One region of the Pseudomonas sp. ASL8 genome, then DNA from elsewhere that is predicted to be linked to it. Evidence: riboswitches for the same ligand, from Rfam matches in the RefSeq annotation. Region 1 holds a riboswitch; the other holds the start of a gene.
The links. A riboswitch is a leader RNA that binds a small molecule or an ion and turns the genes downstream of it on or off. The one in region 1 is predicted to bind cobalamin.

Region 1 (5,606 bases):
CATTACCGATCCGACCGTCGCGGGTGGGGTAATTGGCGAGGATCAACGCGACGCGCTTGTGTTGATTGGGCAGGCGCGCCAGGTCAATCCAGCGTCGCGCCAGCTCGGCAACAAAATCCATGCGCTCGGGCTGGGCGCGATAACACACCACGTCGGATTGGCTGCGCTCGCTGTGCCAGGCCAGATCCTTGAAACTGATCGGCCGGCTGATGATCCGCCCATCCAGCTCGGGCAACGCGATGTGCATCGCCAGGTCCCGTGGACCCAGCCCTTGCTCGCTGGCGGACCACGCAGGTTCATTGTCCTGGGCGCAAATGGCCTGGATCACCGGAACATTGCGCCGAAACGGTCGCACATGGGGGGCTTCCGGGCTGGATTGAGCGAAGCCGGTGGTATTCAGGATGAGCGCGGCACCGACCTCATCAAGCAGGTCTTCCACCACCGTCAGGCAGCCCGGTTCTTTCAGGCTGGCGACCGCGATGGGTAAAGGATTCAAACCCTGTGCCTGCAAACGGGCGCAGAACACGTCGACAAAGCCGGTGTTGGCCGCTTGCAGGTGGGATCGATAGAACAACAACGCCACAACGGGCTGAGCAGCGTGCCAATCGGCCTGCCAGTCACTCAGCTCCGCATTGGCCTTGTGCGGATGGTAGATCGCGGTACGTGGCAAAGCCTGAGGCTCTGCCCAAGGATAATCGCGGCCCAGCCAACAGTTTGCCAAACAACGATACAGCTCAAGCGCGTTGTGCATGCCGCCCTGGCGAAGAAAATGCCAGAGCCGCTCGCCTTCTTCGGCGGCAACAGTGCTCAAGCCGCTCAACTCCGGGTCCGGACGATCATCGCCCGGCACCAGAATAAGCTGCACCCCCCGTCCGGCAAGCTCCACCAGACGCTCGACGCCATAGCGCCAATACCCAATGCCGCCATGCAGGGAAATCAGGATGACCTTGGCATGACGCAGCACTTGATCGACGTACATGTCCACTGACGCGTGATTTTGCACTTGCATCGGGTTGGCCAGACGCAGACTGGGGTAATCCTCAGGCAACTGTTGCGCCGCCTCGGCGAGCAACGCCAAATGTGAATCGCCGCTGCAGAGAATCACCAGCTCGGCCGGGGTTTGCCCCAGATCAGCGATGCTGTCGTCAGGTACAAAGCCGCCAGGCTGGGTTCTCAGTAAATGCATGGGTCAGCCGGCAACCGCTGCGTGCAGTTGGGCTTCGAGAACGCTGGCGTCGAGTTCCTGACCAATCAATACCAGATGGGTCGCGCGTTCTTCCTCGGCACGCCAGGCACGGTCGAAATGCTTGTCAAACCGCGTCCCGACGCCTTGAATCAGCAAGCGCATCGGCTTGCCCGGAATCGCCGCGAAACCTTTGACCCGCAAAATACCGTGCTGCACCACCAGTTGCGTCAAGGCGTCCAGCAACAGGCTTTCGTCGGCCTGTGGCAATTTGATCGAGATAGAATCGAAAGCATCATGGTCATGGTCGTCATGGTCATCGCCTTCGTGATGGTCATGGTGGGTGCGGCGACTATCGATATGCACCTCCGACTCAGCGCCCAGCCCCAGCAACACGCTGATGGGCAGACGACCGCTGCTGGCTTCGATCACTTTGACCGCAGGTGGCAGTTCTTCGGAGACTTCAGTGCGGACGGTCGCCAGGCCTGCCGCATCGAGCATGTCGGCTTTATTGAGGATAACCAGATCCGCGCTCGCGAGTTGATCGGCGAACAATTCGTGCAGTGGCGACTCATGGTCAAGGTTCGGGTCGAGTTTGCGCTGTGCGTCGACTTGATCCGGGAATGCAGCGAACGTGCCTGCCAACACTGCAGGGCTGTCGACCACGGTAATCACCGCATCGACCGTGCAGGCGTTACGAATTTCTGGCCACTGAAACGCTTGGACCAAGGGTTTTGGCAGCGCCAGGCCAGAGGTTTCAATCAGGATGTGATCCAGGTCGCCGCGACGGGCAACCAATTCGCGCATGACCGGGAAGAACTCTTCCTGAACCGTGCAGCACAGGCAACCGTTGGCCAACTCATACACACGACCGTTGGCTTCTTCTTCGGTGCAGCCAATGGTGCATTGCTTGAGGATGTCGCCATCGATGCCCAGTTCGCCGAATTCGTTGACGATCACCGCGATGCGCCGACCTTCGGCGTTGTCGAGAATGTGCCGCAGCAACGTGGTTTTACCCGACCCGAGGAAACCGGTAACGATAGTGACGGGAAGTTTGGCCAGTGATTTCATCGGATGCCCTTTGGCAAAGCGGCGGGCAAACAGGACGATAACCACGTAGCACATGCACGCAGATCAATTCGCCACCGGATCACCCCGCCCGGTTGTAGTGAGAATCTTGTTTCGAGGCAGGTCTCCTGGCTGACGGTGGCGTGTTGGCGGCCTATAAAAAAGCGTCCAGTACGCGTTCATTGCGCCTTCCCGCACGCGTGCAGTGGCAGTGCAATGAACATGACCGTTTACAGTTGCGGGGGCAGCCGCGGCTTGAACCGCGTTCCCTTTTAGCTCCGTGCAATACCGGAGCACCTCGAACGAGCAAGGCTACGCAGTGGCTGCGGGCAGGTCAATCACCGGCTAAGCCGCAGATGCTCTGGATTGACTCCTGTGCGTGCTCATGTTTTCCTACGGCCTTGTTTCGGGTGCCCTTCACAGGGTGAAACGGGAAACCGGTGCGCTTCATGCCAATAGGCATAAGCAAGTCCGGCGCTGCCCCCGCAACGGTAAGCGAGTGAAGAGTCAGATCCACTGTGCCAGCAGTCCGGCATGGGAAGGTGATTCTTGATGGTCAGGCTACACAGACCCCTCGCAAGCCCGGAGACCGGCCCGACAAATGACCTAACAAACCCGCGGTGGGCGGGCGCTGTTGAACCTCTACTGACGCCTGTCAGTGGGGTTTCCATGCGCTTGCCTACTTGCAGACACTTGAGGGAAGCGCCATGTCGATCAGCACTATCAGCCACTCAGCTACAACCACCTCCACTCAGACCCGACGCCTGACGGCTGCCGTCAGCGCCCTCCTGCTGGGTGCATTCCTGGTCTACTTCGCCGGTTTCTCGCATATCAATGCCGTCCACAACGCGGCGCACGATACCCGCCACAGCTCTGCCTTCCCTTGCCATTGAGACCTGCCGCCATGTTCAAGCGTATCGCTCAAACAGCCGGGTTCACGGGTCTGTTCGCCGCACTGTTGTTGACGCTGCTGCAAAGCTTCTGGGTTGCGCCGCTGATTCTGCAAGCGGAGACCTATGAAAAGGCGCCGACAGAACACGTCCATGAGCATGCTGAAGGCGCTGGGCACGTTCACGACGCCGAGGCATGGGAACCTCAAGACGGCTGGCAGCGTGTCGTGTCCACCACCGGGGGCAATCTGGTGGTCGCAGTCGGTTTTGCATTGATGCTCGCGGGGCTTTACACCCTGCGTGCGCCGGGCCGTACGTCTCAGGGGATACTGTGGGGGCTGGCCGGTTTTGCCGTGTTCGTTCTCGCTCCGACCCTGGGCCTGCCACCTGAGCTGCCGGGGACTGCGGCGGCTGATCTGGTTCAGCGACAAATCTGGTGGGCGAGCACGGCAGCTTCTACCGCCGTCGCCTTGGCGCTGATCGTGTTCAGCAAGCATTGGTTGCTGAAGATGCTGGGGATAGCGATCCTGCTGGTGCCACACGTGATTGGCGCACCACAACCGGACGTGCATGAGAGCCTCGCCCCTGAAGCGCTGGAAGCTCAGTTCAAGATCGCCTCGCTGTTGACCAATGCGCTGTTCTGGATCGCCTTGGGCCTGATCAGCGCATGGCTGTTCCGCCGCAATAATCATGAATTGAACGCCCAGCACGTCAATCACCGCGCATGACCCGACAGCACTCGGTGCCGACCCTGGTGGTCGGCCTCGGCTGCCAGCGCGGTTGCCCTGCAAGCCTGCTACTCGAATTGATTGAACAGGCTTTGCAGAATCATGGGCTGAAAGTTGAAGCCATCACTGCCCTCGCCTCCATTGACCTGAAACGTTCTGAGCCGGGTTTGTTGGCGCTGGCAGAGCATCTGGGTCTGCCACTGGTGTTTTTCAGTGCAGCAGAGTTGAGCGGTTTCGACGCGCAGCTCAGTCATCGTTCTGCCATCGCGTTCGCCCATACAGGTTGCTACGGCGTAGCCGAAAGCAGTGCGTTGGCGCTGTTACAGCGCCTTGGTGGGCGTCATGGCGAATTACTGATCACCCGGCAGAAAAACCAGCACGCGACATTTGCCTTGGCCGGCGACGTACCCGATCGTCGATAATCTGCCTGTTTTCACACCCACTCAAAAGCCTAAGGCTGGATTCTGGAGCACCCATGACCGTTTTTTTTATCGGCGCAGGCCCCGGCGACCCGGAACTGATCACGGTCAAAGGCCAGCGTCTGATCCGCAGTTGCCCGGTGATCATCTACGCCGGCTCACTGGTGCCGACCGCTGTCCTTGAAGGGCATCAGGCGGTACAGGTGATCAATAGTGCCGAGTTGCACCTGGAACAGATCATTGCCGCGATGAAATCCGCTCATGAACAAGGCTTAGATGTCGCTCGGGTGCACTCTGGTGATCCCAGTCTGTACGGCGCGATTGGCGAGCAGATTCGTTACCTGCGCGAACTGGATATCCCCTTCGAAATCATCCCCGGCGTTACCGCCACTGCTGCCTGCGCCGCATTGCTGGGCACCGAACTGACGCTGCCGGATATTTCCCAGAGCGTGATCCTGACCCGCTACGCCGATAAAACCTCCATGCCTGCGGGCGAGGAACTGGCCAGCCTGGCGCAGCATCGGGCGACCATGGCGATTCATCTGGGGGTCAAGAACCTGGCAAAAATTGTCGCCGAACTGACCCCTCACTACGGCGCTGACTGCCCGATTGCGGTGGTCCATCGCGCCAGTTGGCCGGATCAGGATTGGGTACTGGGCACCCTGGCCGACATCCAGGAGAAAGTTCACGCCAAAGGGTTTCGCCGCACGGCATTGATTCTGGTAGGCAGGGTATTGGCCAATGACCAGTTCGCCGAATCGTCGCTCTATCGGGCCGGACATGCGCATCTATACCGGCCCTGATTGCCAAGAGCCCGTAGTGTTTGGCATTGTTGCCGAAGCTTTCCTTTCCCCAAACACCTGCGAACGAGGTCACTCCTATGCTTGAACTTCGCCCGAGCTGTGAATGCTGCGACCGCGACCTGCCTGGCGACAGTCTGGACGCGTTGATTTGCTCGTTTGAATGCACCTTCTGCAGCGATTGCGCGCACGACCGTCTGGGCGGTCGCTGCCCCAATTGCTCCGGGCAACTTCTGCCACGTCCGGCACGCACCGGGGCTGCACTGCTCAAGAGTCCGGCTTCAAGCCAGCGCGTGTTCAATCCTGCCGGTTGCGCCAAGGCCGGCTAACCCAGGCACCGGCAGCACGCAAAAAAAATGCCTCGAACCCGTCGAGGCATTTTTTTGCAGCTGTTTTATCGCGTAGAGACGCCCGACTTAGTAGTAGGCGTTTTCTTTTTGCGTGTGGTCAGTAACGTCCCGCACACCGTTAAGCTCAGGAATACGCTCAAGCAGAGTGCGCTCGATTCCTTCTCTCAA
Region 2 (5,606 bases), 1.4 Mb from region 1:
GCGCCGACTACAATCCAAACCCAACGCTAGTCATTACCGGAGCGTGTAACTCAAGTTACACGCAGTTCGGGCTCCCGGCAGAGTAAGCCGCATCCAGATCAGGTTGTTGTGTTTATGTCGATTACGGTACGCCTAGGGTTGATTACATTGGTCGCTGCGCTTCTTGGCGCTTGCGCAAGCCACGCTCCACCCCCTTCAAAGCCACGGGTTGTTCGACCTGTTGCGCCTATGACTTCCGAGTATTCCTCGCCTGCCGCTGAAGACGTGTTGTTTCGCGCGCTGGGCCTGGTCGGCACGCCTTATCGCTGGGGCGGCAATACGCCTGATTCGGGCTTCGATTGCAGTGGGTTGATTGGTTATGTCTACCGTGACGCGGCCGGCATCGCGCTACCACGCTCGACCCGTGAGTTGATTGTGATGCACGCGCCGGACGTCGGACGTAACGCTTTGCAGTCAGGTGATCTGTTGTTCTTCGCCACTTCAGGCGGTTCGCAGGTCAGCCACGCCGCGATCTACGTGGGGGAAGGGCGCTTTGTGCATGCGCCAGCAACGGGCGGCACAGTGCGCCTGGACAGCCTCGACAACAGCTATTGGCAAAAAACCTATCTCAACGCCAAGCGCGTCATTCAGCCAGAGCATCTTGCGCGTAATACCCCCTGATTTTGACGTGATCGCAGCGCGCAGGAAATCCTGCCCCGTCGAAAGCGGGGCTTACTGCGCCTTCGCTGCTGTCACCCGCCAGATTTTATTCCCCACGTCATCGGCCACCAGCACGCCGCCATGCTGATCATTGATCACGCCCACCGGACGGCCCTGGGCCTTGTCGTCTGCGTTGAGAAAACCGGTCAACAGGTCGACGGGCGCGCCGCTGGGTTTGCCGTTGGCGAACGGTACGAATATCACCTTGTAACCACTGTGGGGTTTGCGGTTCCACGAGCCGTGCTGGCCGATGAATACGCCTTGGGTGAACGGTGCCGGCAGCGATTTCCCGTCACTGAAGGTCAGGCCCAGAGACGCCGTGTGGGGTCCGACGGCGTAATCCGGTGCAATGGCCTTGGCCACCAACGCCGGGTTCTGGGGTGAGACACGCACATCCACATGCTGGCCGTAGTAGCTGAACGGCCAACCATAAAACGCGCCATCCTTCACTGACGTAATGTAATCGGGCACCAGATCGCTGCCGATTTCGTCGCGCTCATTGACGGCGGTCCACAGCTTGCCCGTCTGCGGTTCCCAGTCCATGCCATTGGGGTTGCGCAGGCCGGAGGCAAAGATCCGGTGCGCGCCTGTCGCGGCATCGACTTCCCAGATCGCGGCTCGATCTACCTCCTTGTCCAGGCCGTTCTCACCGGCATTGCTGTTGGAACCCACGGTCACGTACAGCTTTTTACCGTCTTTGCTGGCAATGACGTTCTTGGTCCAGTGGTGATTGAGTGTCCCTGCGGGCAGGTCTGTCACCTTGCTTGGCTCGCCGGTAATCGAGGTTTGCCCGTTTTCATAATGGAAGCGCAGCAGTTGATCGGTGTCAGCGACATAGAAATCGTTGCCGACCAAGGCCATGCCAAAGGGTGAATTGAGGTTTTGCAGGAACACGGTGCGGGTTTCAGCAACGCCGTCATGATCTTTGTCGCGCAGCAGGGTGATTCGGTTGGCGGACGCTACGCCCGCACCCGCACGGCCCATGACCTTGTTCATGACCCAGCCCCGAATGCCCTTGCTGTCATCGGGCTTGGCGGGTGAGTTGGTTTCGGCGACCAGTACATCGCCGTTAGGCAGCACGTACAGCCAGCGCGGGTGATCCAGGTCTTCGGCAAACGCCGCCACCTGGGTGCCCGGTGCAGCGACAGGCTTCGCACCCTTTGCCCAGCCCACGGCAGGGGCGATGTTCACGGTCGGCATCAGGGTTTTGTTCGGTTCCGGCAGCTTCGGTTGCGGGCCGGTGCCTTCCGCTATTTGCAGGCGGGCGGTCTCGCCGCAAGCAGCAAGGCCGGCCATCAGTACAAGCAGTACTGCCAACTGAGGTCTGAGTGTGAACATGAGGATCTCCATGAAAAACGAAAGGTGCGCGTAAAGCAGTAGAGGAGGGTGGGCTGTCGAGGTTCAACCTTTTGCAGGTGAGTTGATAGTTAGCAAGCTTAGTAGGTGGCGCGAGAGGGCTGTCGTTTAATATCAATCAATATGCCTCGCACGGGGCAAACAGCTTTATTAAACGAAAGGAAAGGGCGCTTCGATTGACGCTCTACCCCCAACCCTCTACCCTTCGCGACGTGTTTCAGGTGCTCAGCCATCGCTGATGGGCTGAGTGAAACAGGGAAGCCGGTGAGGGCGCGTCCAGCGACCGATTCCGGCGCTGCCCCCGCAACGGTAAATGAGTCAAAGCTGCGCATTCAGTCACTGCATCGTAAAGGATGTGGGAAGGCGCGCAGTGAGGGCAAAGCCCGCTCATGAGTCCGGAGACCGGCCTGATCCATCCAACAGCATCACGGCGGGCGATGCTCTGCGCAGGGTCTTTTTTGACCGTGCTGGCAGTCAATTCCTGTGCCTTCCGTTTGCTTTCGCGTGCCCTGCTCAAACGGAGAGCTGAGATGAACGAATCCCCCGAACGTGACGAACGCCACCTGGCGCGCATGCTGCGTAAAAAAGCCGTGATGGACGAGCGTATCGCCAGTTCGCCGAATGAATGCGGGTTGTTGCTGGTCCTGACGGGGAACGGCAAAGGCAAAAGCAGCTCCGCGTTCGGCATGCTCGCCCGCGCCATGGGCCACGGGATGCAATGTGGCGTCGTGCAGTTCATCAAAGGTCGCAACAGCACCGGTGAAGAGCTGTTCTTCCGTCGTTTCCCCGAGCAGGTGCGTTATCACGTCATGGGCGAGGGCTTCACCTGGGAAACCCAGGACCGCCAGCGCGATATCGCCGCCGCCGAAGCTGCCTGGGAAGTGTCCCGGGAAATGCTGCGCGACCCAGGCATCGGCCTGATCGTGCTCGATGAACTGAACATCGCCCTCAAGCACGGCTACCTGGATCTGGAGCAGGTTCTCAGTGACCTGCAAAGCCGTCCGCCGATGCAGCATGTGCTGGTGACGGGGCGTGGCGCGAAACCCGAGCTGATTGATCTGGCCGATACGGTTTCCGAGATCGCTGTGGTCAAGCATGCCTTCCAGGCCGGTATCCGTGCGCAGAAAGGCATCGAGCTATGAGCAGTCCTTCATGAGAGCGCCGCGTCACTGCCCGGCGGTATTGATCGCCGCGCCGGCTTCAGGCCAGGGCAAGACCACCGTGACTGCCGCGTTGGCCCGACTGCACCGTAATCAAGGGCGCAAGGTTCGGGTGTTCAAATGCGGCCCGGATTTTCTCGACCCGATGATTCTCGAGCGCGCCAGTGGTGCGCCGGTCTATCAGCTGGATCTGTGGATGGTCGGCGCGGATGAAAGCCGCCGTCTGTTGTGGGAAGCGGCGGGCGAAGCCGACTTGATTCTGATTGAAGGGGTCATGGGCTTGTTCGACGGTACGCCGTCCAGCGCAGACCTGGCGCGCCATTTCGGCGTACCGGTGCTGGGCGTGATCGACGGCACCGCCATGGCCCAGACCTTTGGCGCGCTGGCCCTGGGCCTGGCGCGCTATCAGCCGGACCTGCCGTTTGCCGGGGTCTTGGCCAATCGCGTCGGCACCGTGCGCCACGCGCAACTGCTCGAAGGCAGCCTGACGGAGGGCTTGCGCTGGTACGGCGCGTTGTCGCGAGAAACCGGGATCGAATTGCCCAGCCGTCATTTGGGCCTGGTGCAGGCCAGCGAACTGAATGATCTGGATGCACGCCTCGACGCAGCCGCCACCGCTCTGGGCAGCACGTGCGAGGTGTCCTTGCCGCCCGCAGTCGAATTCGACGCGCCCGACATCGTCAACACTGAACCCTTGCTTGAGGGGGTGCGCATTGCCATCGCCCGGGACGAGGCGTTTGCCTTTACCTACGGCGCCAGCCTTGACCTGCTGCGAGCCATGGGCGCCGAGTTGTCGTTCTTCTCGCCGATCCACGACACCTTGATTCCCGATGCCGACAGCCTTTATCTGCCTGGCGGTTACCCCGAATTGCACCACGTCGCGCTGGGTCAAAACCTGCCGATGCTGGCCGCCATTCGCGCTCATCATGCCGCGGGTAAACCCCTGCTGGCTGAGTGCGGCGGCATGCTTTACCTGCTTGATGCCTTGACCGATGTCGACGGTCAGCGTGCGGAGCTGGTAGGGCTGCTGACGGGCGAAGCCGTGATGCAGAAACGTTTGGCCGCGCTGGCTTTGCAAGCGGTCGAACTGCCGGAAGGCTTGCTGCGTGGGCACACCTATCACCACTCGCTGACCAGTACCGAGTTGCAGCCCATCGCCCGAGGCCTGAGCCCTAACGGTGGACGCGGCGCCGAGGCGGTTTATCGTGACGGGCGCATGACGGCGTCTTACGTGCACTTCTATTTCCCTTCTAACCCTCAAGCGGTTGCGGCGCTTTTCAAACCATGAATGATCAGGCGTTCAGCCCCGACGAACGTGCGGCGGTGTATCGAGCGATTGCCGAGCGTCGCGACATGCGCCACTTCATCGGTGGCAGCGTGGCGCCAGAGCTGCTGGCGCGATTGCTCGAAGCGGCGCATCAGGCGCCCAGCGTCGGGTTGATGCAGCCGTGGCGCTTTATTCGCATCAGCGACCGGTCGCTGCGCGAGAGCATCAAGGCGCAGGTCGAGGCCGAGCGGATTCTGACCGCAGAAGCCTTGGGTGAGCGCTCCGACGATTTCATGAAGCTCAAAGTCGAAGGCATTAACGATTGCGCGGAAGTGCTGGTCGCGGCGCTGATGGATGATCGCGAGCGGCATATCTTCGGGCGCCGCACCTTGCCGGAAATGGACATGGCGTCCTTGTCCTGCGCGATTCAGAATTTGTGGCTGGCAGCACGTGCCGAAGGGTTGGGTATGGGCTGGGTTTCACTGTTCGAGCCGCAAGCGCTGGCCGACCTGCTGGGCATGCCGACGGGTGCAAAACCCTTGGCGATACTGTGCCTGGGGCCGGTGGCCGAGTTTTACCCGGCGCCCATGCTGGTGCTTGAAGGGTGGGCGCAGGCGCGTCCGCTGAGCGAATTGTTGTATGAAAATCAGTGGGGAGTGAGTCGATGAGCGTGGCGTTGCTGAGCGTCGCCGGGGTCGCGCTGGATGCGCTGCTGGGCGAGCCGAAACGGGCGCACCCGCTGGTGGCGTTCGGGCGCTTTGCCGACCGGATTGAGCGGCGCTTCAATTCGGCCGGGCGCGGTTGGCGCAGTCATGGGGTCACCGCCTGGTTCATTGCGGTGATCCCCTTGACGCTGCTGGTGACTCTTTTCAGCTGGTTGCCCTATATAGGCGGGTGGGTGGAGGTTCTGGCGCTGTATTGCGCGCTGGGTCTGCGCAGCCTTGGCGAGCACGTCGAGCCGGTGGCGCAGGCCCTGCGCAGCGGTGACCTGGACGAAGCCCGTCGTCGCGTGGGCTATCTGGTCAGTCGGCAGACAGCGGAGCTGGACTCGACCGAAGTCGCCCGCGCGGCCACCGAGTCAGTCCTGGAAAACGGTAGCGATGCAGTGTTCGCCGCCCTGTTCT

Region 2: another riboswitch for cobalamin. It lies ahead of cobO (cob(I)yrinic acid a,c-diamide adenosyltransferase); the one in region 1 lies ahead of cobW (cobalamin biosynthesis protein CobW).

The regions. Positions count from the first base shown of each region.
Region 1 covers NZ_CM155278.1:4,375,248-4,380,853, reverse strand. The annotation lists gene cobN (cobaltochelatase subunit CobN) at 1-1,186, opposite strand, end outside; gene cobW (cobalamin biosynthesis protein CobW) at 1,190-2,254, opposite strand; cobalamin riboswitch at 2,353-2,567, opposite strand; cobalamin riboswitch at 2,643-2,863, shown strand; gene AC1MEA_RS20050 (CbtB domain-containing protein) at 2,959-3,144, shown strand; gene AC1MEA_RS20045 (CbtA family protein) at 3,156-3,869, shown strand; gene AC1MEA_RS20040 (cobalamin biosynthesis protein) at 3,866-4,291, shown strand; gene cobM (precorrin-4 C(11)-methyltransferase) at 4,345-5,091, shown strand; gene AC1MEA_RS20030 (DUF1272 domain-containing protein) at 5,169-5,417, shown strand; gene nfuA (Fe-S biogenesis protein NfuA) at 5,505-5,606, opposite strand, start outside.
Region 2 covers NZ_CM155278.1:2,953,765-2,959,370, forward strand. The annotation lists gene AC1MEA_RS13555 (C40 family peptidase) at 1-30, shown strand, start outside; gene AC1MEA_RS13560 (C40 family peptidase) at 115-660, shown strand; gene AC1MEA_RS13565 (PQQ-dependent sugar dehydrogenase) at 712-2,037, opposite strand; cobalamin riboswitch at 2,258-2,480, shown strand; gene cobO (cob(I)yrinic acid a,c-diamide adenosyltransferase) at 2,586-3,197, shown strand; gene AC1MEA_RS13575 (cobyrinic acid a,c-diamide synthase CobB) at 3,208-4,503, shown strand; gene bluB (5,6-dimethylbenzimidazole synthase) at 4,500-5,150, shown strand; gene cbiB (adenosylcobinamide-phosphate synthase CbiB) at 5,147-5,606, shown strand, end outside.